4 regions of the Mesorhizobium sp. P3_A8 genome follow, and region 1 is predicted to be linked to each of the others. Evidence: riboswitches for the same ligand, from Rfam matches in the RefSeq annotation. Region 1 holds a riboswitch; each other region holds the start of a gene.

Region 1 (5,824 bases):
CGAAACGAATGCGTTGCCGAGAGCGAATGTCGCCGAGACCGCGCCGGCCAACCAGTATTCGCCGCGCGTCTGCGACAGCATGGCCACAATGCCGATCGGCGCCATGGCGATCGGCAGGCGCGCGATGAAGCCGGCGATCGCGAAGCCCTTGGCTCCCGGAGCACGAAAGATTGCAGCATAGGGGTTTTGCATGGGTTCCTCGACAAAGGGCGATCTGACAATTACATACGGAGCGTATGAGGGTTAGATAAGCCATACGCGACGTATGTCAATTGGCATACGGAACGTATGTGGATAAGGCCAGACAGAATGCACAGACCCCGCAAGGAGATGATCGCAGAGACGCGCGCCAAGCTGATCGCCGCGGCCCGCCAGGCCTTCGGCACGACAGGCTATGCCGAGGCCTCGATGGATGATTTCACCGCATCCGCCGGACTGACGCGCGGCGCGCTCTATCATCATTTTGGCGACAAGAAGGGGCTTCTGGAGGCGGTTATCGCCGAAATCGACGGCGAGATGGCGGCCAGGGTGAATGAGGTCGCCTCGAAAGCGCCGACTCGCTGGCAACACTTCGTCGACGAATGTACGACCTATATCGAGATGGCGCTGGAGCCGGAAATCCAGCGCATCATGTTCCGCGATGGCCCGGCCGTGCTGGGCGATCCGGCGCAATGGTCCAATGCCAATGCCTGCGTCGGCTCAATGACCGATCATCTGACCGCGCTGCAGGGGGAAGGGGTGGTCGTCCGCAGCGTCGACCCCGAGACCGCCGCACGGCTGATCAACGGCGCCAGCAGCCAGGCGGCGCAGCGGATCGCCAATTCGAACGATCCCGAAGCGACATCGAAGATGGTGGTGGCGGCGTTCAAGCAGCTGCTTGAAGGCCTGCTCAGAAAACCAGCTTCATAACAGACCCAAATCCCCCGTTGGGCGCCTCGCTGGCCACCGCCCCGATTGACAATCTTCAGGCAGAGCGCATCCTCCGCAGCCATCTCTGAGGGGAGATTCGGAGCCATGTGGGATTTCGAGATCGGCCGGTCGGTGTCCATCATGATCAGGACCTGGCCGTTCATTGTCTTTCGCATGATCGTCTATTTCGGCATCACCCTGGCTTACATCATGGCGACCGGCACCGGCGCCTCTGTCGGCTACGGCGTCGGCCATATCTCCACCGATCCCGACGGCCCAATGTCCTTTGCCCTGTGGGGTGGCGTGGTCGGTTTCGGCATCGTCTCGATCGCCGTCTACTGGATCCGCGAATACATCCTCTACGTCGTCAAGGCCGGCCATATCGCCGTCATGGTCCATCTGATCGACGGCCGGGATGTTCCCGACGGCCAGAACCAGATCGCCTACGCAAAGCAGGTCGTCACCGAGCGTTTTGCCGAGGCCAACATCCTTTTCGTCGTCGACCAACTGGTCAAGGGCGCTATCCGCGCCATCACCGGCCTGCTCGGCGGCATCGCCGCTTTCCTGCCCATTCCAGGCCTGAGCGGCCTTGTCTCTTTCATCAACACGGTGATCCGTCTGTCGCTGACCTATGTCGACGAGATCATCCTCGGCTACAACATCCGCATCAATTCGTCCTCGCCCTTCGAGACRGCGCGGCAAGGCGTCGTGCTCTATGCCCAGAACGGCAAGACCATGGTCAAGAACGCCGTCTGGCTGGCGGTCATCATGTGGGGGGTGTCGTTCGTCATCTTTCTGCTGATGCTGGCTCCGGCCGCCGCCATTCTGTTCATGATGCCAGGGCAGCTCGCCGGCTGGGCCTTCGTGCTCGCCATCGTCTTCGCCTGGGCCTTCAAGGCGGCTTTCATCGAACCTTTCGCCATCGCTTGCCTGATGCAGGTCTATTTCAAGACCATCGCCGGCCAGGTGCCCGATCCGGCCTGGGACGCCCGGCTGGCCGAGGCGTCGTCGAAGTTCAGGGAACTCAAGGACAAGGCACTGGCCTCCTTTGGCGGCTCGCGCTGGGGCACGGCCGGCGCGACACGCTGATCGGCGGGCTGCGCCGGCGCAATAACAGCGGTGTTGAGGTCCGCCACCGCTGACTTGAGCCGCGCCTCGCCTTGCCCGCAAAACGTCTCGCTCATGATCAGTTCAGGCAGCGGCAGCCGCCTGCCCCAGCCATGCGTCTCGAGGTCCGGTTTCGGCGCGAACTCGGAAACGCGACCGACGCAGAGATAGGCGATCGGCGTCACGTGCTCGGGAATGGCCAGCAGGCTCTTCAGCGCTTGCGGCTCGATGATGCTGACCCAACCAACGCCGACGCCTTCGGCGCGCGCCGCCAGCCAGAAATTCTGCACCGCACAGACCGTGCTGTAGAGATCCATCTCCGGATTGTGCCAGCGTCCCAGCGGTGAGCCCAGTGAGCGCTGGCGGTCGCAAGTGATGCAGATGTTGAGCGCGCTTTCGCAGATGCCTTCCAGCTTGAGTTTGCGGTAGAGCGCCTGTCTTTCGGCCTCGATCGCGGGCAATTCCTGCTCGCGGGCGGCCAGGAACAGGTCACGTACCTCCGCCCGTCGCGCGGCATCGCGAATGACGATGAAATTCCACGGCTGCATGAAGCCGACAGACGGTGCGTGATGGGCGGCAAGCAGCAAGCGCGCCAGCACCTCGTCGTCGAGTGCAGTGGGCAGGAAATGGCTGCGCACGTCGCGCCGAGTGAACATGGCGCGGTAGACCGCGTCGCGCGCCATCTGGTCAAATCCGTCGCCCATAGGAGCGGTCATGGTTTCCGGCATCGCTTGTCCCCTTGCGATTGCAATCCATGTCCTCCGCCTGACCATGCGGATGACGATGCCTGCCAGGCCGGTCTTCTGGCTTGGGATCAACCCGCGTCCGGTGCCTTCCCGTCATCGACAGTGGCATTTACCGGCGCGGTCCCCCTCACAGCGTTGGGCACGCCACGGAATTCAACCGTGTTCCCGATTCTCCCGCTTGCGCGGGCACCAGGCAGTGGCCGCGACCTTACGCCGAAGCGCCGGCAGCGCCAATCCCCGCAGCGACGCCAATGGACGCAGGCATGATTTTCCCCAGCCATCAAGCGGCAACGCATGGCCATCGTGGCGCCGGGGCACTAGATAGGGGGCATGACAACCCGTCTTTACACCCACCCGATCTTTCTTGAGCACATCACGCCGCCCGGCCATCCCGAGCGGCCGGATCGCTTGCGCGCCATTGAGCGCGTGCTCGATGACGAGGCCTTCGCCGCACTTGACCGCGTCAAGGCGCCGGAGGGCGACGAGGCCACGATCCTCTACGCCCATCCCGCCGATTTCGTCGCGCGCATCCGCGCCGCCATTCCCGAAGAGGGCCTTGCCCGCGTCGATGCCGACACCACCGCCAGCCCGAAAAGCTGGCAGGCAGTGATCACCGCGATCGGTGCCGCCAACGCCGCTGTCGACGATGTCTTTACCGGCCGTGCCGACAATGTCTTCGTTGCCGCGCGGCCGCCCGGCCACCATGCCGAAAAGAACACGGCGATGGGCTTCTGCTTCTTCAACACGGCGGCGATCGCCGCGCGCTATGCGCAGAAGAAGCATGGCGTCGAGCGTGTTGCCGTCGTCGATTGGGACGTCCACCACGGTAACGGCACGCAGGATATTTTCTGGGACGATCCGTCGGTGCTCTATTGCTCGACGCACCAGATGCCGCTTTATCCTGGCACCGGCGCGAAGAGCGAGACCGGCGCCGGCAACATCGTCAACGCGCCTTTGGCGCCGCAGACCGGCAGCGAGGTGTTTCGCGATGCCTTCCTGTCGCGCGTGCTGCCGGCGCTCGACAATTTCGCGCCCGATCTGATCATCATTTCGGCCGGCTTCGACGCGCACCATCGCGACCCGCTGGCCGAGATCAATCTGACCGAGGATGATTTCGACTGGGCGACCGGCCAGCTGATGCAACGCGCCGCCCGCCACAGCGGCAACCGGCTCGTCAGCCTGCTCGAGGGCGGCTACGATCTGCAGGGACTGGCATTTTCGGTCGCCGCCCATGTCGGCCGACTGATGAAAGGATGAACGATGGCTGCTGAGACCAACGAAGACGTCAAGGCGATGAGCTTCGAGCAGGCACTCGACGCGCTGGAGAAGATCGTCGATGATCTGGAGCGTGGCGACGTGCCGCTCGACCAGTCGATCCGGATCTATGAGCGCGGCGAGGCGCTGAAGGCGCATTGCGACCGGCTGCTGAAGGCCGCCGAGGACAAGGTCGAAAAGATCAGGCTGTCGCGCGACGGCAAGCCGGTCGGCACCGAGCCGCTCGACGCGGACTGAGGCACGAACAGCCTTACCGCTTTTGGACACGATCTTGGTTGAGGATTAAGCTCGTCCCGATTGAAACGGCTCCAGGACAAGAGGAGATACGGAAGCGATGTGCAGAAACATCAAGACCCTGTTCAATTTTGATCCACCGGCAACCAGTGACGAAGTGCGCGACGCGGCCCTTCAGTTCGTCCGCAAGCTGAGCGGAACGACGCGGCCGTCGAAGCAGAACCAGCACGCGTTCGACCACGCGGTCGAAGCCATCGCGGCATCCGCGCGCGAACTTCTCGATTCGCTCGAAACCCATCAGCATCCCCGCAATCGCGAAGAGGTGGCGGCCAAGCTGAAGGCAAAGGCGGCGATCCGCTTTGCCTGACGCGGCCAAAGCGGCCACTGAGCGTTGACAAGGAGAGTTCATGAGCTTCTTCCCCGGGAAAGACCCTGAAGCAGGCGATGCCTTTGCCAGCGACCAGATCGAGCTGATGGTCATCCCGAACGCCAAGGACATTGGCGGTTTTCAGGTGCGCCGCGCCTTGCCGACCGCCAAGAGGCGGCTGGTCGGGCCGTTCATCTTCTTCGACCGCATGGGCCCGGCGATCCTGCGCGGCGGCCAGGCGATGGATGTCCGCCCGCATCCCCATATCGGCCTGTCGACGGTGACCTATCTGTTCGACGGCAAGATCCGGCATCGCGATTCGCTGGGCACCGAAATGGTCATCCAGCCCGGCGATGTGAATTTGATGACCGCCGGCCGCGGCATCGTCCACTCCGAGCGTACGCCCGAGGAATTGCGTGGTGCGCCGATGTCGATCTCCGGCCTGCAGACATGGCTGGCCTTGCCGGACGGCAAGGAGGAAGTGGCGCCGTTGTTCGAGAACACGGCCGCGTTGCGGCTGCCCGAGATCGACGCCGAAGGCGTCCGCGGCCGTGTCGTCATCGGTGACTTCCAGGGGCTGCGCTCCCCGGTGCGGGCCGATACCGAGACGCTCTATGCCGATCTCAGACTGGCGCCGGGCGCCAGCGTGAAGATCCCGGCCGATGCGGAAGAGCGCGCCATCTATACGCTGGAAGGTGAGGTCGCGATTTCCGGCGACGTCTTTCCGGCCGAACGGCTGCTGGTGTTCCGGCCCGGTGACGAGATCGTCGTATCCTCGGATACCGGCGCGCATTTCATGCTGTTCGGCGGTGCCTCGCTCGGCTCGCAGCGCTACATCTGGTGGAATTTCGTTTCCTCGTCGAAGGAACGCATCGAACAGGCCAAGCAGGAATGGAAGACGGGCCGCTTCGATATCGTTCCCGGAGATGAGGAAGAGTTCATCCCGCTGCCGGAAAACTAAGGAATATCGCCCAAAAGCGGCCCGGTTTCGGGACCACGATAGGCATGAAAACAAGGACTTGAAAGCGCGGGCATAAGCTGTTTCGACGCGCTGTCCTTTCGGGAGCAGGCCCGCGTCACTGACACGCATTTACTTTCGCAGGCCGGCGGCCTATCCCGCCGTTGAACAGAAAGCCTGAGACCCGTGAACGCAACGCCGCATACGCCGCTTCTCGACAAGGTCCGC
Region 2 (5,824 bases), 530 kb from region 1:
CCTGTGCATTGCCGGAGCCGCCCAGGCCGCCGAGCCGCTGGTCAAGGCCTGCGCCAAGGACGGCCAGTTCATCATCGGCTTTTCGCAGGCGAACAATGCCGAGCCCTATCGTCAGCACGTCAATGACGAGCTGACGGCGGCGGCCAAGGAAGTGCCGGGCTTCACGCTGCAGATCGCCGACGGCGCCGGCAACGTCAACACGCAGACCTCGCAGGTCGACAATTTCATCACCCAGAAGGTCGATCTCCTGCTGATCTCGCCCTTCGAGGCGGCGCCGCTGACGCCGGCGGTGAAGCGCGCCATGGATGCCGGCATCCCGGTCATCGAACTCGACCGCAAGACGGTCGGCGATCCTGGCAAGGACTACACCGCCTTCATCGGCGGCGACAATTACAAGATCGCGCTCGAAGCGGGCAAATACACCGCCAAGACCTTGCTGCCGGAAGGTGGCGAAGCGGCCGTGCTGGAAGGTCTCCCGAGTTCGACGCCGGCCGTAGAGCGGCTGAATGGCTTCAAGGACGGCGTCAAGGAGAATGCCAAGATCCAGGTCGTTGCCGAGCAGGCTGCCGACTGGGTGCCGGATAAAGCCCAGACCGCTTTCTCGGCCATGTTGCAGGCGCATCCCGACATCAAGGTGCTCTACGCCTCGAACGACATGATGGCGGCCGGCGCGCTGCTTGCCGCCAAGGGCGCTGGCAAGGACGTCAAGATCATCGGTACTGATGGCTTGCCAGGCCCGGCCGGTGGCATCGAGGCCGTCGCCAAGGGTGACTGGGCGGCGACCTTCACCTACCCGACGGGTGCGAAGGAAGCGATCGAGATGTCGAAGAAGATCCTACTCGATTGCGCCACTTCGGTGGATACGACGGTCACTGTCGAGACGACGGCGATCACGCCCGAGAACGCCAAGCAGCTGTCAGGCAAGTAAGCGCGTCTGCCTGCAGACTATCCGATCCGGGGCGGGGTTCACGCGAACTCCGCCCTGTCTGCGTCCGCAACCTTCAGCGATAGTTCGAAGGGTTGTGGCAAGGGATTGACATCGACAAAGAAAACCACCTAAATCGTTCTGTTATTACATTACAGATGGAGATATCGCACGCCTCTAGCTGACAAGCTGCCGGTGCCGCGATGGTGACAGGTTCAGTCGAAAAGAATCGTTGCGATGCGCTCGGGGCAAATCTACGGTGGCCCCGTGATGGTCCCCGCGCCGAAAGGCAAGGGGTGAAAAGGGAACACGGTGAGACCCTCAAAGGTCGAGACCGTGGCTGCCCCCGCAACTGTAAGCGGTGAGCAAGATCCGATATGCCACTGGCCGGCAAGGCTGGGAAGGCAGGATTGAGCCGAGACCCGCGAGCCAGGAGACCTGCCATCACTGAGTTGACCGGACGGGGTGTGCCGGGAGGAAACGTGGACGTCGGTCTTGTCGGCCGGCTCGCCAACATCCTTCCGTCGCCAGTTTTGGAAAGTGACGGAAAGTTGGACGGCGCCATCCATCGCATCATCGTGTGCACGCTTTGCCGTGACGTCCCGACAGGGATCAGGTCGGGCGAAAGCCTTTGCGCGGATTTGCGGTCCCGGCTCTCAGCCCACCACGAGCCCGTGGTTGCGCATGGCTTCACGATCGAAGGCGTCGAGTGCATGGCGGGCTGCGCGCGGCCGCTGACGGTGGCCTTCCAGGCGCCGGGCAAGGCCGCCTATCTCTTCGGCTCCATAGACGCGGAGGCCGACGCCGGCGATCTCGTGCGATTTGCCAGGCTTTACGCCTCGCTAGCCGACGGCTGGTGCAATTCCGGACAACGCCCGCCCCGACTGGCCGGCAAGACGCTGGCCCGCATCCCGGGATCGGGCAAGCCTGCGGGGGACAGCCGATGACAATGCCGCTTCTCGAAGCGCGCGACCTCGGCGCGACGGCCAACGGGCGGGATCTGGTCCATGCGGTCAGCCTGTCGGTGGCATTAGGCGATCGCCTCGCTATCATCGGCCCCAATGGCGCCGGCAAGACCACACTGCTGCGCATGCTGTCGGGCATGCTCAAGCCTAGCTCCGGAGAGGTGAAGCTCAGCGGGCGCCGCCTGGACAGGATCTCGACCGCCGAACGGGCGTTGCACATAGCCGTCGTCGGCCAGACCGACCAGCCTGATCCGCGACTAGCGGTGATCGACTATGTCGAGCTTGGCCGCGTCCCGCATGCCGGCCTGAGGCGCAGGAGCGAGGAACGCGACATTGTCGTCGATGCGCTGCGCCGGACCGGGCTGTTGCCGCTGCTTGGCCGCAGCATCGGCTCGCTGTCGGGTGGGGAACGCCAACGCGCCCAACTGGCGCGCGCCATCGCACAGCAACCGAAAGTGCTGTTCCTCGACGAGCCGACCAACCATCTCGATCCGCGCGCCCGCGGTGAGCTTCTCGAACTCGTGGCCGGCTTCGGCATGACGGTTATCGCCGTGCTGCATGATCTGGCCCTGGTGGCGCCCTTCGCCACCAGGGTCGCGGTGATGCACGAAGCCCGGCTGCATGCGCTGGCCGCCCCGCGCGAAGCGCTGACCCAACAGCTGATCCGCGAGATTTTCGGCGTCGACGTGTTTCGCCTGCGCCATCCCACCGAGGACCGCGAACTGACGGTGTTCGATGTTCCGAACCGCGCCGCGCCGCCGTCCTGATCGACCCCATTCCTCATCCGACACTGTTCAACCAAGGAGCAAAATCCGTGAAACGTCTCTCACTGTCGCTCGTCTTCTCGCTGCTGGCCTCGACGGCCTTCGCCTTCCCCGTCACCGTCGACAGCTGCGGCAAGCAGTTGACCTTCGACGCGCCGCCCAAGCGCGCCGTCATCCACGATCTCAACATGGCCGAGATGGCCTTCGCGCTGAAGCTGCAGCCGTCGATCGTCGGCCTGACCGGCATCACCGGATGGTACAAGGTCGGCCCCGAATTCAAGGCCGAGCAGGGTTCCATTCCGGAACTGGCGCCAAAATATCCGACGCTCGAGAACCTCGTCGCGGTCGAGCCCGATTTCTTCTTCGCCGGCTGGTACTATGGCATGAAGCCGGGCGGTGACGTGACGCCCGACACGCTCGCCCCGCACGGCATCAAGACGCTGGTGCTGACCGAAAGCTGCGTCCATCTCGACAAGAACCGCCCCGCCGCCTCGATGGACCTTCTGTATGGCGACGTCGAAAAGCTGGGCAAGATTTTTGGCAAGGACGCCGAAGCCGAGAAGCTTGTTGCCGGCTGGAAGTCACAGCTCGCTGATATCACCGCCAAGGTCGGCAGCGCCAAGGGGACGCGGGTGTTCCTCTATGATTCCGGTGAGGACAAGCCGTTCACCGCCGGAAAATTCGCCATTCCCAGCGCCATGATCACCGCCGCCGGCGGTGACAACATCATGGCCGACATGGACACCAGCTGGGGCAACACCGATTGGGAAACCGTGGCGTCGCGCAATCCGCAATTCCTCATCCTGCTCGATTACCAGGATGGTGGCGGCTACAAGAAATTGCTCGATTTCCTCAAGGCCCATCCGGCGATGAAGGAAACGGATGCGGTCAAGAACGAGCGCTTCGTGGCCCTGCGCTATGCCGAGCTGACACCCGGACCGGCGAACATCGAGGCGATCGCCAAGATCGCCAAAGCGATGCATCCGGAAGCGTTCTGATGCTTCTTGCCCCAAGGCATGGATCCGCCGCGCTCTCGGGGCACAAGGCATTCGCGCTGGCGATGGCGGCGGGCGCGGTGGCGATCGTCGCCCTCGTGCTGCTGTCGATCGCCTATGGTTCGACGCTGATCCCGCTGACCGACGTCATCGCCGCACTTGGCCATGCCGTCGGGTTGAATGAGCACCAGGTGTCGGACCCGATCGGCAAGATCGTCGTTGACCTGCGGCTGCCGCGCACGATCCTCGCGGTCTGTGTCGGTGGCGGCCTCGGCATAACAGGCGCACTGTTGCAGACGGTGACCCGCAACGATCTTGCCGATCCGTTCCTGTTCGGCCTGTCCTCGGGGGCTGCCGCAGGGGCTGTTTCCGTCATCACCGTCTTTGGTGACAGTTTTGGCATCTGGACCTTGCCGGTCGCGGCCTTCACCGGCGGCATACTGGCCGCGAGCATCGTCCTGCTGCTGGTCGCGCGGGTGAGGGGGCAGGGGCCGGAACGGCTGATCCTGGCCGGCCTTGCAGTCTCCTTCCTGTTCACGGCATTGACCAACTATCTGGTGTTTGCCGGAGACCAGCGCGCGGCCCACTCGGTGCTATTCTGGACGATGGGCGGGCTCGGGCTGGCGCGCTGGGACAATGTCTGGCTGGGCGCACTGGGCGCCGGCACGATCGCGGCCTACGGGTTGTGGAACCACCGCAGGCTGGACGCCTTCCTGGCCGGTGAAAGTGCCGCCGAAAGCCTTGGTGTGCCGGTGGCGCGGATGCGCAGGACGACGTTTCTCGTTGCCGCCTTCTCGACGGCAATTCTCGTCTCGGTCGCCGGTGTCATCGGCTTCGTCGGGCTGATGATCCCGCATCTGTCGCGGCCGCTGGCCGGTCCCTTGCATCTGCGCCTGATCGCAAGCTGTGCGCTATTCGGGGCGGTGCTCTTGCTGGCAAGCGATCTTCTGGCGCGAACCTTGCTGCCGCCGCAGGAGCTGCCGATCGGCATCATCACCAGCTCGCTCGGCGCCTTCTTCGTCGTCACGCTGGTCATGCGAAACCGGCTCTGACTGCGCTAGGCCGGTTCAGACGGTCCAGAAATAGCGTACGATGTGAAAGAAGATCGGGGCGGCGAAGACCAGGCTGTCGGTGCGGTCCATCATGCCGCCATGGCCTTCGATGAGATGGCCCCAGTCCTTGACGCCCTGGTCGCGCTTGATGGCCGAGGCCACCAGCCCGCCCAGAAACCCCATCGAACAGGCGACGAAGGCCACGCAAGCCGCCTGCAACGGCGAGAACGGCGTCACGAACGACAAGAGCGCGCCGAGCAGGCTCGCCGACACCACTCCGCCGATCAGGCCTTCCCAGGTTTTCGACGGCGAGACGGTCGGCGAGAAACGGTGTTTTCCAAACAGCTTGCCGAAGATGTATTGCAGCACGTCGCTGCCTTGCACGACGATGATCAGGAAGGCGATCAGCAACAGATTGCGGCCCTCGAAGCCGGGCACGTCGAGCGTCAGCAGCGCTGGCACATGGCTGACGCAGTAGACCGAGATCATGACCGCCCATTGCTGCGCGGCGATCCGCTCGAGAAAGCGTTCGGTGTCGCCATGCAGCGCGGTGATGGCCGGCATCAGCAGGAAGCAGTAGACCGGAATGAAGATGACGAAGAGCCCGTACCAGGCGGTCCACACCAGCCAGTATTGAAACGGTATGATGATGCCGAACATGCCAAGCAGCACCCAATGGTCGCTGCGGCTTGTGTGCGTCAGCGTGACGAATTCGCGCAGCGACGCGAAAGAAATCAGCGCGAACAGGATGGTCATGCCGTAGCGGCCGAAGAAGAAGGCGACCGTCATCAGCGCCACCATCACCCACCAGGCGTTGATGCGTTGGGTGAGATTGACCAGCGTCGAACTCAGCGGCTTCGGCGCCCGCGCCGAAAGTATGGCGGCGACGATGCTGGCGGTGGTCAGCACCACCAGCAGGCCGATGATCAAAATTGAGATGTCGTGGCGCATCAATCGTCTCGTTCAGGGCGCGGGTTAAGCGCCAGGAGCGTGGCGTGGGCTCGGTCGAGAAAGGCGCGGCGCTCCTCGCCCGGTGCCACCGTCACTGGCGCGCCGAAGACGACGCGGCACAGAAGCGGAACCGGCAGGAACTGGCCCTTGGGCAGCACGCGCGACATGTTCT
Region 3 (5,824 bases), on a different contig from region 1:
GCCCCGGCGGTCAATCCCTACAACTACCAGGACCATATCTACGACAAGAGCCGACCGGAAAACCTCGGCTTCCTCGAACGCTTCCGCGCCCTGCTCGACGAATATCCGGCGACCGCCGCTGTCGGCGAGGTCGGCGATTCGCAGCGCGGGCTGGAAGTCGTGGCGGCCTATACCGCCGGCGGCAAGCGCGTGCACATGTGCTATTCCTTCGATTTCCTGGCGCCGGAAAAGATCAGCGCGGACAAGGTCCGCTCGGTGCTGGAAGCCTTCGGCAAGGTCGCCAGCGACGGCTGGTCGTGCTGGGCCTTTTCCAACCATGACGTGATGCGTCCGGCCTCGCGCTGGGCCGCCAGCGAAGCCGATCCGATCGCCTATCTCAAGGTCATCTCGGCATTGCTGATGTCGCTGCGCGGCTCTGTCTGCCTCTACCAGGGCGAAGAGCTCGGGCTCGGCGAAGCTGAATTGCGCTTCGAGGATTTGCAGGATCCCTATGGCATCCGCTTCTGGCCGGAATTCAAGGGCCGCGACGGCTGCCGCACGCCCATGGTGTGGGATGGCAGCGCCAAGAATGGTGGCTTCTCCCAGGCAAAGCCCTGGTTGCCGGTGCCGGCCAAGCATCTGGCGCAAGCGGTCAATGTCCAGCAGGGCGACCAGGCTTCGCTGCTCGAGCACTATCGGCGCTTCCTCACCTTCCGCCGTGCCCATCCGGCACTGGCCAAGGGCGATATCACCTTCATCGAAAGCGAGGGCGACACCGTCGCCTTCACGCGCCGGGCCGGCAACGAGCAGATCGTCTGTGTCTTCAACCTCGGCGCCAAGCCGGCCAAGGTTGACCTTGGCAGCCGATCACTGCAACCTTTGCCGGGACACGGGTTTTCCGGGCAAGCGAGCCCCGGTTCGATCGAGCTTGGCGGCTACGGCGCCTGGTTCGGGCGCATCGACTGAATCTTTGAGGAAATCACTGGGAGGAAACCAATGGCCGATGTCAATCTGAGACAAGTGAAGAAGTCGTACGGCAATCTCAACATTCTCCATGGCATCGACCTCGATATCAAATCGGGCGAGTTCATCGTCTTCGTCGGTCCGTCGGGCTGCGGCAAGTCGACCTTGCTGCGCTCCATCGCCGGGCTCGAGGAAATCACGGCCGGTGAGCTCAAGATCGACGGCGAAGTGGTCAATGACGTGCCGCCGTCGAAGCGCGGCATCGCCATGGTGTTCCAGTCCTACGCGCTCTATCCGCACATGACCGTCTACGACAACATGGCGTTCTCGATGAAGATCGGCAAGGAGAACAAGGCCGAGATCGACCGGCGCGTGCGCCAGGCTGCGGAAATCCTGCAGCTGACCAAATATCTCGACCGGCTGCCCAAGGCGATGTCGGGGGGGCAGCGCCAGCGTGTCGCCATCGGCCGCGCCATCGTGCGCAATCCGAAAGTGTTCCTGTTCGACGAGCCGCTGTCGAACCTTGATGCCGCGCTGCGTGTCGCCACGCGTATCGAGATCGCCAAGCTTAAGGAATCGATGCCCAACACGACCATGATCTACGTCACCCACGACCAGGTCGAGGCGATGACGCTCGCCGACCGCATCGTGGTGTTGAAGGACGGCCATATCGAGCAAGTCGGTACGCCGATGGATCTCTACAAGAAGCCCGGCAATCTGTTCGTCGCCCAGTTCATCGGCTCTCCGGCCATGAACATCCTGCCGGCGACGATCGACAAGACCGGCAACCCGACCGTGGTCAGCCATGTCGGCGGGCGCAAGGCCACGGTGCCGATCACGACACCTGCCTCGGCGAAGGGTGCGGCGGTAAGCTTCGGTGTGCGGCCGGAGGACCTGATCATCGCCACCGGCGCGGATTATCTGTTCGAGGGAACGGTCGATTATGTCGAACAACTCGGCGAGGTTCAGCTGGTCTACGTCGACATCGGCCGCGCCGACCTGCCGCTGGTGACCAAGCTGCCCGGCAATGCCGAGGTCAAGCGCGGCTCGACATTGCGGCTTAGCGCCAATGGCGAAGACCTGCACATCTTCGATGCGGACGGACATTCCTTCGCGCTCCAAAAGCCGGAAGCAAAGGCGGCCTGAGGCGAACAGCTCCGCTGAATCAAGGCACATAAAAAAGAGCGGCGGGCCAGGCCCGCCGCTCTTTTTTGGAGGTCAGCTTCGGCTGTTAGTGGTTGCCGAAGAGGTCCCGGTCACTGCTCTGAGGGATCGACTTCTGCACGTCGCCCGACGAATTGAGCAGCTTGTAGACGGGCGAGCCGCTGTTGCGGATCGAAGCCGTACGCGAATTGTCGACCGAAGTCGCGGCAGGCTGGTTGGCGCCATTGGAGCCGTAGTTGTCGCTGCCTGCGAAGGCGCTGCCGGAGATGGCCAGAACGGCGGCGGCAGCAAGGATGATCTTCTTCATTTCAAGTCTCCTGAATTTTGAGTTTCACGGGAGCAGCGGGGCAAACCGCCGCTCCCGGAATCGGCTGTTAGCGGCCGAAAAGATTACGATCGGCACCCTGAACAGGTGCCTGGGCAGCCGGTTCCGACTTCTTGATCGAAGCCGTGTAAGAGCTGTCGGTCGAAGCAACGGCAGGCTGGTTGGCGCCATTGGAGCCGTAGTTGTCGCTGCCGGCAAAGGCGCTGCCGGAGATGGCCAGGACGGCGACGGCAGCAATGATGAACTTGTTCATGTTAGTCTCCTGAATTTCTTAAGGTCGGCCAGAGCGGCGGACAAAAACCCCGCCGTTGGCCGGGATCGGCTGTTAGTGGTTGCCGAAGAGGTTGTGGTCAGCACCCTGGACAGGCGTCTGAGCAGCCGGTTCCGACTTCTTGATCGAAGCGGTGTGCGAGCTGTCGACAGCAGCAGCTGCCGGGGAGGCATTCGAACCGTAGTTGTCGCTACCAGCGAAGGCGCTGCCGGAAATGGCCAGAAGGGCGGCGGCAGTGAGAACAATCTTTTTCATTTTGGGTACTCCAGTATTTTTTTCCGTCCGTCTAGCGGCGTGTCTTGGGATTAAAATCGCGTCGTTCGGACAGCCCCGATGTGGGAAAGCCAGCTGGCCGTTTCCAATCACGAAGTTGTTCCGTGTGGACCAAGTATCCACCACTTGAAATTGTACCAAGGCCCTCTTGATCGAACATTTTTCCTATTGATATCAAAAAGTTAGTTGAAACCAGCACTGCGATCACCAACTGTATCGGAGGCTCAGCGTTCACACCGTCCTGCACGCACCGTCAACAGAAACGAACCGTTCGGTTCGATTTTAGAATGTGCTAATAGTCACTTTTCGAAACCGTTAACCCTTTTTGCCCCCGTTTCGGGTCGATTTTGATAGCCGGCACAGCCGGCACCACGATGATTTCCGTGACCACGGTCCTTGACCGATCATTGCGCATGCGTGTCGCGCCACATGGATGCGATGTCGCTTTCATGCCGATGTCGCAAGCGCTGTCGTGATTAGATCATGACATCTCAGGTGCCGCTTCGTGACGATGGAGCGGAGAATTGGGAAGCCGGTCAGAATCCGGCGCTGCCCCCGCAACGGTGGTGGAGTTCAAGTCGCAACGGGAGACCACTGGGCGAAAGCCTGGGAAGGTGTCGCGATGGTCCGCAAGGACAACTCCAGAGCCCGGAAACCAGCCCGAGATTTCTAGACTCGACTGATCGCGGTGGGCGGTCAAGAGGCGGATGGTGCATGCCCGGCTTTCGCCGGCCTGCGCCCGATCCTTCCTCAATCACCACCAGTTCAGTCCTTGAACGAAGAGGACAGGACATGGATACGCGCAACGACATGCTGAGGCTCTTGAACAGCCGCAGGGACGGATTCTCGCTCGAGCAGCCCTTCTACACGGATCCCGATTTCTTCAAACTGGACATGGAGCTGATCTGGTATCGCGACTGGCTGTTCATCGGCCATGATTGCGAACTGCCGAAGCCCGGCAGCTTCATCACCGTACAGATCGGCGACTATCCGGTCGTGCTGGTGCGCGATCAGCAGGGCGAGATCAACGCCTTCCACAATTCCTGCCGCCATCGCGGCAGCCGCGTCTGCAACACCGACAAGGGCATGGCCGCCAAGCTGGTCTGCCCTTATCACCAGTGGACCTACGAGCTGGACGGAAGGCTGCTGTTTGCCCGCCAGATGGCCGACGGCTTCGACAAGAGCCAGTTCGGCCTGAAGCCGGTCGCCTGCGAGAGCGTGGCCGGCTACATCTTCATCTGCCTGGCCAAGGAGCCCGCCGACTTCGCACCGATGCGGGCGATGATCGAGCCCTACCTCAAGCCGCACCGCCTGGGCGAAGCAAAGATCGCCTTCGAGAGCACGATCGTCGAGAAGGGCAACTGGAAGCTCGTCTGGGAAAACAACCGCGAGTGCTACCATTGCGCCGGCAATCACCCGGAGCTGTGCAAGACCTTCCCGGAAGCCCCGACGGTGACCGGCGTGCAAGGCGCCGACAGCGACCCGGAGATGCTGGCGCATTGGGCCAAATGCGAGGCAGCCGGCCTGCCGAGCAAGTTCCGCATCGACCCGGCCGGGCAGTACCGCGCCACCCGCGCGCCGCTGCTGCGTGACGCAGTCAGCTACACGATGAACGGCAAGCGGGCGGTGAAGAAGAACCTGTCCGACAGCGTCTCGGCCGACCGTATCGGCACGTTGATGCACTATCACTACCCGACGACCTGGAATCATATCCTGATCGACCATGCGGTCACCTTCCGCGTGCTGCCGATCAGCGCCACGGAAACCGCGGTGACGACCAAATGGCTGGTCCACAAGGATGCGGTCGAGGGCGTCGATTACGATCTCGCCGAACTCACCCATGTCTGGACCGAGACCAACGACCAGGACCGCCGCATCGTCGAGGAAAACGCCTTCGGCATCCTGTCGCCAGCCTATGAACCCGGCCCCTATTCGGAGCTGCATGAGGGCGGCGTGATCCAGTTCGTCGACTGGTACGCCCGCTTCATCGGTCCGCGCCTTGCCGATGGCGGCCGGCCGGCGCTGCGCAGTGTCGCTTGAGAGGTTGAGGGATGAACGCGATGACGGATCTTGGCCTTTATCGCCATCTCGACCAGATGGCGCCCTGGAACGACAGGCTGCAGGTGCTGGAAGTGATCGGCGTCAGCGACGAAGCGCCTGACGTCAGGACCTTCACCTTCCGCTCCGACAACCAGACCTGGTTCCGCTACAAGCCGGGCCAGTTCGTGACGCTGGAGCTGCCGACACCGGACGGGCCGCTGATGCGCACCTATACGCTGTCGTCCTCGCCGTCGCGGCCGTTCTCGATCGCGGTGACGGTGAAGGCGCAGGCAGGCAGCATCGGCACGCGCTGGATGTTCGATCACCTGAAGCCCGGCTCGCACGTCAAGGCCTATGGGCCGGCGGGCGACTTTTCGCTGCACAGCCATCCGGCGGCCAAATATCTGTTCATCTCGGCCGGCTCCGGCGTGACGCCGATGATGTCGATGCTGCGCTGGCTGAATGACTGCGCGCCATGGACCGATGTCGGCTTCGTCAACTGCGCGCGGCGCGCCGAAGAGATCATCTTCCGCAAGGAGCTCGAACTGCTCGGCGGCCATATGCCGGGCCTATCGCTCGGCTTCATGATCGAGGAGCGGTCGAGCCGCGAGGGCTGGTACGGCCATATGGGCCGCATCGACGCCATCCGGCTGCCGCTGCTGGCGCCCGATTTCCGTGAACGCGAGATCTTCTGCTGCGGTCCGGATCCCTTCATGCGCGCCGTGCGCGGCATGCTGGACGCCGCCGGCTTCGACATGACGAAGTACCACCAGGAAAGCTTTGCCGCACCCGCGGTGGAGGAAGTCCCG
Region 4 (5,824 bases), on a different contig from region 1:
GGAGTCTCCTGCAACTTGATGAACGCTGCCACACGGTCCGCGACCTGCGCCACGCGATCCGGTTCCGGCCGGTTGGCAAAGGCGCGGTGGCCAAGTGCTGGATCGACATCGCTCTCGCCCTTGAAGGAAATGGCGCCGGCGAGGATGCGGCCGTCCAGCTCCGGCAGCACGACATGCATGGCAAGGTCGGCGGGCGCCAGGCCGCGCTGGTTGTTCTCCCAGACGTCGCGGCGGGTGGTGGCGACGATGACCTGGAAGACGGGCACGCCGGCACGGTCGAACAGGGTTTCGACGCTGGGTTCGGCGCCGGAGGCGAAGGCGGTCGCGGTGATGATGGCGGCGGGGTTCAGGGCGGCCAGCGCGGTTTCCACGAACGCCAGCGAGGTCGGGTCTTTCAGGCTGGAGACGAAGATTGGGACCGGCGCGATACCGCGTTGGCGGAGCGCTTCAAAAAGGGCGTCGACGGGCTCGACATCGGCGGCGAGCAGCATCGAGCGGTAGAACAGGATGGGAATGACGGGAGCGGCATTTTCCTCCCCTTGGAGGGGGAGGGGGACGACGCCGCGGTTCGGCTCGTAGTAGCCCGCTTTCGGCACGCTGACCGGCTCGGTGACAGCTGCTTCCCGTCCCGCCAGCCCCGCCAGCCGCTGCACCAGTGCGCTCATATTGGCCGGGCCGCCCTCGCGGAAATAGCCGAGCAGGCTATCCAATTCCTCGCGTGGCAGCGTCGAGGCTTCGATCAGCCTGATATCCTCGTCGTGGCTTTCACCTGGAAGCAGCGCGAGTTTAATCCCGTGTTCGCGGGCGGTCGCGGCAAGCTGGTCGCAGCCATAGCGCCACCAGTCGTAGCCGCCGAGGATGCGCACCAGGATGATCTTGGCGTGGCGGGCGACGCTGTCGACCCAGAGGTCAACGGACATGGGATGGCGCAGGTCGCGAAGTGCGGCCAGCCGCATCGAGGGCAGGCGGTCGGCATCCGCTTTCCACGCTGCCGCAAGGCCGGCAAGGTCGCTGTCGGTGAAGGACAGGGCCACGATATCCGCCGGCGTCTGCCGCAGATCGACCGGCTCGGCGAGATCGTCGAGCGAGGCGGAGGTCGTGGTGAGGATGTGCATCGCGGCCCGTGTCCGAGATCAGCCGGCGAGTATACGCTCGATTGCCGGGCGGTTCAGCCCCTTGAGGCCGATGACGACGAGGCGCGAGCGGCGGTCATCCTCAGCGGTCCAAGCGCGGTCGTAGTAATGATTGACGCGCGGGCCGACGGCCTGCAGCAAAAGCCGCATCGGTTTGCCGCCGACCTCGACGAAGCCTTTCACGCGCAGCACGTTTTCCTGTTCGGCGGCGGTGGCGACGCGCTTGGCCAGCTCGTCCGGATTGGCGATCGAGGCAATGTCGACGATGAAGGTGTCGAAGTCGTCATGCTCGTGGTCGAACGCGCCGTCATGATGGGACTTGCGGTTTTCGATGTCGTCCTCGACGGCGAGCCCGAGGCCGAGCAGCACCGAGGGGTCGACCTTGCCATACGACGTCGGCACGATCTTCACGGCTCGGGCGGAGTGTTCGCCAATGATGGCATTGGCGCGGGCCGAGCCGGCGGCGTCCATCAGGTCGCTCTTCGACAGGATGATCAGGTCGGCGCAGGCGATCTGGTCCTCGAACACCTCCTCGACCGGGTCGTCATGGTCGAGGCTGTCATCCCCGGCGCGCTGCGCCTGCAAGGCGTCCATGTCGTTGGCGACGCGGCCTTCGGCAAGCGCCGGGCCATCGACAACCGCAATGACGCCGTCGACGGTCACACGGCTCTTCACCGTCGGCCACTGGAAAGCCTGGACCAGCGGCTTGGGCAGAGCGAGGCCCGAGGTCTCGATCAGGATATGGTCGACCTTCGGCGTCAGCGACAGGATCTTGTCGAGCGCCGGCACGAAATCGTCGGCGACGGTGCAGCAGATGCAGCCATTGGCCAGTTCGACGATGTTTTCTTCCGGGCACGTGTCGATGCCGCAGCCTTTCAAAATCTCGCCGTCGATACCGATATCGCCGAACTCGTTGACGATGATGGCGATGCGCTTGCCGCCGGCGTTTTCCAGGAGATGGCGGACCAGCGTCGTCTTGCCGGCGCCAAGGAAGCCGGTGACGACAGTGCAGGGAACACGGGAGACGGAAGCGGTCATGGTTAGTCCTTCAGCATGTCGAGGGGTGGAATGCGGGCCACGAGGCCGCGCTTGAGCGAATCGGGCCGGCCGCGCCATGGGATGAGGCCGTCCGTTGACGTGGCGAAGAGCTTTGCGCCGGTGACGAGGTCGGCGCCACTGGTCAGGGTCAGGTCGCCAAACACATAGCTCCAGCAGCCGTCGCGCAGGATGGCGGCGCTGAGCCGACGCTTGCAATTGCCGAGGCATTCGACCGTGCGCACGCGGATATGGTCGTCAGACGCTGCACGGCGCGTGTCCTCAGCCAAAAGTTCGCCGGCACGCGGATGGGCATCCGAGCCGGTCTCATCGCGGCAGGAGGCGCAGACAATGATGGTGACGCCGGCCAAAGCATCACTGTTGGCGGACGGAATATCCGCTGTGCCAGCCGAAAAACTGCTGTTCTGGTCCAAAAACCGGGCTCCTTGCCCGGAAACCCGCCGGGCGATCGGATTCTTCTGTCGCAGACGGCAGGTCTCCTGGCTCGCGAGTCATCGCCTTCGGTAGCCGCCTTCCCGGGAACCTCCCAGTGGCTTTCGGCCTTGGCTCTTCGCTTACAGTTGCGGGGACAGCCGCGGATTTGAGATCGAAATCCCGCACCGCATTCCCTCTTAGCCCTTGCCGTTGCGGGCAAGGGACCGTCTGAACCGGATTTAGGCTTTTGCGGGTAGCGGTGTCAACGCGAGCTTACGACACCGCCATGTCGGCCAGCGCCGGCCCCAAATCGCCGGCCGGCGTCACTTCCATGCGCTCGAGCCCGAGCCAGCCCTGCATCTGCTTCAGTTCCTCGAAGAGTTCTGCCGCTGTTTCAGGCGGTGCGCCGGGCTCGGAGTAGGCGGCATGGACGCGCAGGACGCTGGCCGGCCGGTCTGCCTTGAGGTCGACGCGTGCCACGATCCGGTCGCCGAGCAGGAAGGGCAGGACGTAGTAGCCGTATTGCCGCTTTTCGGCCGGTGTGTAGATCTCGATGCGGTAGTGGAAATCGAACAGCCGCTCCGAGCGCGACCGCTCGAAGACAACAGGATCGAACGGCGCCAGCAAGGCGCGGGCCTCGATTTTTCGGGGCAAACGGGCGTCCCTGTGAAGGTAAGCCGGCTTGTCCCAGCCTTCGACACGCACCGGCACCAACTCGCCGGTCTCGACCAGTTCCTCCAGCCGCCCCTTCATGTCGGCTGGCGACAGCCGGAAATAGTCGCGCAGGTCGCTTGATGTCGCGATGCCGTGGGCGCGGGCGGAAATGCGCAGCAATTCGCGATGCGCGTCCTCGGCGGCCGGCACCGGCAGATCGAGGATCGCCTGCGGCAGCACGCGCTCCGGCAGGTCGTAGAAGCGTTCGAAGCCACGGCGGTGCGCCGTCGTAATGCGCCCGGCCCAGAACAGCCATTCGAAGGCGTGCTTGGCATGGCTCCAGCCCCACCAGCCGCCCGAGCCCTTCTGACCTTCGAGTGCTGAAGCAGCGATCGGGCCGCGCTCGGCGACCGCGCGGTAGATCTCTTCTATATAGGCGGCGTGCTCGCGGCCCCATTTGGCCAATCCCAGATACATTTCGTCGCCTTGCTCGGCGCGCTGCATGCGCCAACGCATCAGCGGATAGGTCTCGACCGGCAGGAACGACGCCTCATGCGCCCAGTATTCGAAGACCGTGCGCTTGCGCGTCACCGCAGCATTGTCGAGCAGAGCGAGCGGGTAGGGGCCAAGGCGCGAATAGAGCGGCATATAATGCGCGCGCACCACCGCGCTGACGGAATCGATCTGCAGCAGGCCGGTGCGGGAGAGCACACGGGCGAAGTGGCGGCGGTCGGGTGTGCCATTTGGGCGCGGATCAAGAAACCCTTGAGCGGCGAGCGCGATGCGCCGGGCGGTGGCGAGCGAGATCTTTTCCTTCATTCGGCGGACTCTGAGGGCTTGTTGAACCGAGGTTCTGACGGGTGATTCCAGCTCATGCTAGCAGGGTTTTGGCGGCAACCCTGTCAGGAGAGAAAAGTGGAGTAAAAAGTGAAGGAAATCAAACAAGAGCGGATCGGACCAGTTTCTTCGGATATGCCGTCCAGCACTGCGTTTTGAACAAGGTTTGACTTGCTTCGCTGGAAGTGCTGCGCTAACCCTCGCCGCGTTGCAGCATAGGCCCCTTAAAACGGTTCAGCGGTTAAACTGTCACGCTTCCGCATTAAGGTCCGGTGCTGTAATCAAAGTGGATTGGCGCCAACGGAAACCGCTGCATGAACGCACTCCTCAGTTCGTACCTGCCCATCGTCCTGTTCATCGGCGTGGCACTGGTCGTCGGCCTGGCGCTGCTGGCCGCACCGTTCCTGGTGGCTTACCGCAATCCCGATCCCGAAAAGCTTTCCGCGTACGAGTGCGGTTTCAACTCGTTCGACGACGCCCGCATGAAATTCGACATCCGTTTCTACCTGGTGTCGATCCTGTTCATCATCTTCGACCTGGAAGTGGCCTTTCTGTTTCCCTGGGCGGTATCCTTCTCGAAGATCGGCATGCTCGGCTTCTGGTCGATGATGGTGTTTTTGGCAGTGCTGACCATCGGCTTTGCCTATGAATGGAAAAAAGGAGCGCTGGAATGGGATTGAACGACAGTTCAGGCACCCTCGTCGCGCCGAAGCCGAAGGGCATCATCGATCCCAACACCGGCAAGCCGGTGGGGGAGGACGATCCCTTCTTCCTCGAAATCAACAACGAGCTTGCCGACAAGGGTTTTCTGGTCACCTCGACCGAGGCGCTGATCACCTGGGCGCGCAGCGGCTCGCTGATGTTCATGACCTTTGGTCTGGCGTGCTGCGCGGTCGAGATGATCCACACCTCGATGCCGCGCTATGACTCGGAGCGCTTCGGCGTCGCCCCGCGCGCGTCGCCGCGCCAGTCCGACATCATGATCGTCGCCGGCACGCTGACCAACAAAATGGCGCCGGCGCTGCGCAAGGTCTACGACCAGATGCCGGAGCCGCGCTACGTCATCTCGATGGGCTCGTGCGCCAATGGCGGCGGCTACTACCACTATTCCTATTCGGTGGTGCGCGGCTGCGATCGCGTCGTGCCGGTCGACATCTATGTGCCCGGCTGCCCGCCGAGCGCTGAAGCCCTGCTCTACGGCATTCTTCTCCTGCAGAAGAAAATCCGCCGCACCGGCACGATCGAACGGTAAATCCATGGCCGCATCCCTTAGCGAACTGTCGACCTATCTCGGCGAAAAGCTGATTGGTCGCGTCAATGGCGCTGATATCGCCTATGGCGAGCTCACCATCCATGTCGAGCCGGGCGATCTCATCGAGGTGATGACCTTCTTGCGCGACGATGCGCGCTGCCAGTTCATCTCGATCATCGATGTCTGCGGCGCCGACTATCCGTCGCGGACCAAGCGCTTCGACGTCGTCTACCATCTGCTGTCGCCGAAACAGAATGTGCGCATCCGCGTCAAGGTTCTGGCCGACGAGGAGACAATGGTGCCGTCGATCACCGGCGTTTTCCCAGGTGCCGACTGGTTCGAGCGCGAGACCTACGATCTCTATGGCGTGCTGTTCTCGGGCCATCCCGATCTGCGCCGTCTGCTGACCGATTACGGTTTCGAAGGCCATCCACTGCGCAAGGATTTCCCGCTGACCGGCTTTGTCGAAGTGCGCTAC

Evidence for each region. Region 1 has a riboswitch for cobalamin ahead of bluB (5,6-dimethylbenzimidazole synthase). Riboswitches for the same ligand answer to the same signal wherever they lie in the genome.
Region 2: another riboswitch for cobalamin. It lies ahead of AC1DX4_RS04645 (DUF1636 family protein); the one in region 1 lies ahead of bluB (5,6-dimethylbenzimidazole synthase).
Region 3: another riboswitch for cobalamin. It lies ahead of AC1DX4_RS01300 (aromatic ring-hydroxylating oxygenase subunit alpha); the one in region 1 lies ahead of bluB (5,6-dimethylbenzimidazole synthase).
Region 4: another riboswitch for cobalamin. It lies ahead of AC1DX4_RS20805 (DUF1636 family protein); the one in region 1 lies ahead of bluB (5,6-dimethylbenzimidazole synthase).

Annotation. Positions count from the first base shown of each region.
Region 1 covers NZ_JBFUGI010000002.1:650,084-655,907, reverse strand. The annotation lists gene AC1DX4_RS07315 (MFS transporter) at 1-192, opposite strand, end outside; gene AC1DX4_RS07310 (TetR/AcrR family transcriptional regulator) at 310-909, shown strand; gene AC1DX4_RS07305 (hypothetical protein) at 1,015-1,998, shown strand; partial or broken gene bluB (5,6-dimethylbenzimidazole synthase) at 2,115-2,699, opposite strand; cobalamin riboswitch at 2,793-2,971, opposite strand; gene AC1DX4_RS07295 (histone deacetylase family protein) at 3,093-4,019, shown strand; gene AC1DX4_RS07290 (exodeoxyribonuclease VII small subunit) at 4,023-4,274, shown strand; gene AC1DX4_RS07285 (DUF2277 domain-containing protein) at 4,372-4,638, shown strand; gene AC1DX4_RS07280 (pirin family protein) at 4,679-5,599, shown strand; gene dxs (1-deoxy-D-xylulose-5-phosphate synthase) at 5,783-5,824, shown strand, end outside.
Region 2 covers NZ_JBFUGI010000002.1:118,458-124,281, reverse strand. The annotation lists gene AC1DX4_RS04650 (substrate-binding domain-containing protein) at 1-928, shown strand, start outside; cobalamin riboswitch at 1,180-1,385, shown strand; gene AC1DX4_RS04645 (DUF1636 family protein) at 1,408-1,872, shown strand; gene AC1DX4_RS04640 (ABC transporter ATP-binding protein) at 1,869-2,657, shown strand; gene AC1DX4_RS04635 (ABC transporter substrate-binding protein) at 2,705-3,652, shown strand; gene AC1DX4_RS04630 (FecCD family ABC transporter permease) at 3,652-4,701, shown strand; gene AC1DX4_RS04625 (phosphatidate cytidylyltransferase) at 4,717-5,652, opposite strand; gene AC1DX4_RS04620 (lysophospholipid acyltransferase family protein) at 5,652-5,824, opposite strand, start outside.
Region 3 covers NZ_JBFUGI010000001.1:288,321-294,144, forward strand. The annotation lists gene bglA (beta-galactosidase BglA) at 1-945, shown strand, start outside; gene AC1DX4_RS01280 (ABC transporter ATP-binding protein) at 976-2,088, shown strand; gene AC1DX4_RS01285 (DUF680 domain-containing protein) at 2,174-2,413, opposite strand; gene AC1DX4_RS01290 (DUF680 domain-containing protein) at 2,481-2,684, opposite strand; gene AC1DX4_RS01295 (DUF680 domain-containing protein) at 2,757-2,957, opposite strand; cobalamin riboswitch at 3,452-3,653, shown strand; gene AC1DX4_RS01300 (aromatic ring-hydroxylating oxygenase subunit alpha) at 3,768-5,015, shown strand; gene AC1DX4_RS01305 (FAD-binding oxidoreductase) at 5,036-5,824, shown strand, end outside.
Region 4 covers NZ_JBFUGI010000008.1:296,509-302,332, forward strand. The annotation lists gene AC1DX4_RS20795 (cobaltochelatase subunit CobN) at 1-1,115, opposite strand, end outside; gene cobW (cobalamin biosynthesis protein CobW) at 1,134-2,171, opposite strand; gene AC1DX4_RS20805 (DUF1636 family protein) at 2,174-2,602, opposite strand; cobalamin riboswitch at 2,642-2,847, opposite strand; gene AC1DX4_RS20810 (winged helix-turn-helix domain-containing protein) at 2,877-4,076, opposite strand; gene AC1DX4_RS20815 (NADH-quinone oxidoreductase subunit A) at 4,409-4,774, shown strand; gene AC1DX4_RS20820 (NuoB/complex I 20 kDa subunit family protein) at 4,765-5,346, shown strand; gene AC1DX4_RS20825 (NADH-quinone oxidoreductase subunit C) at 5,351-5,824, shown strand, end outside.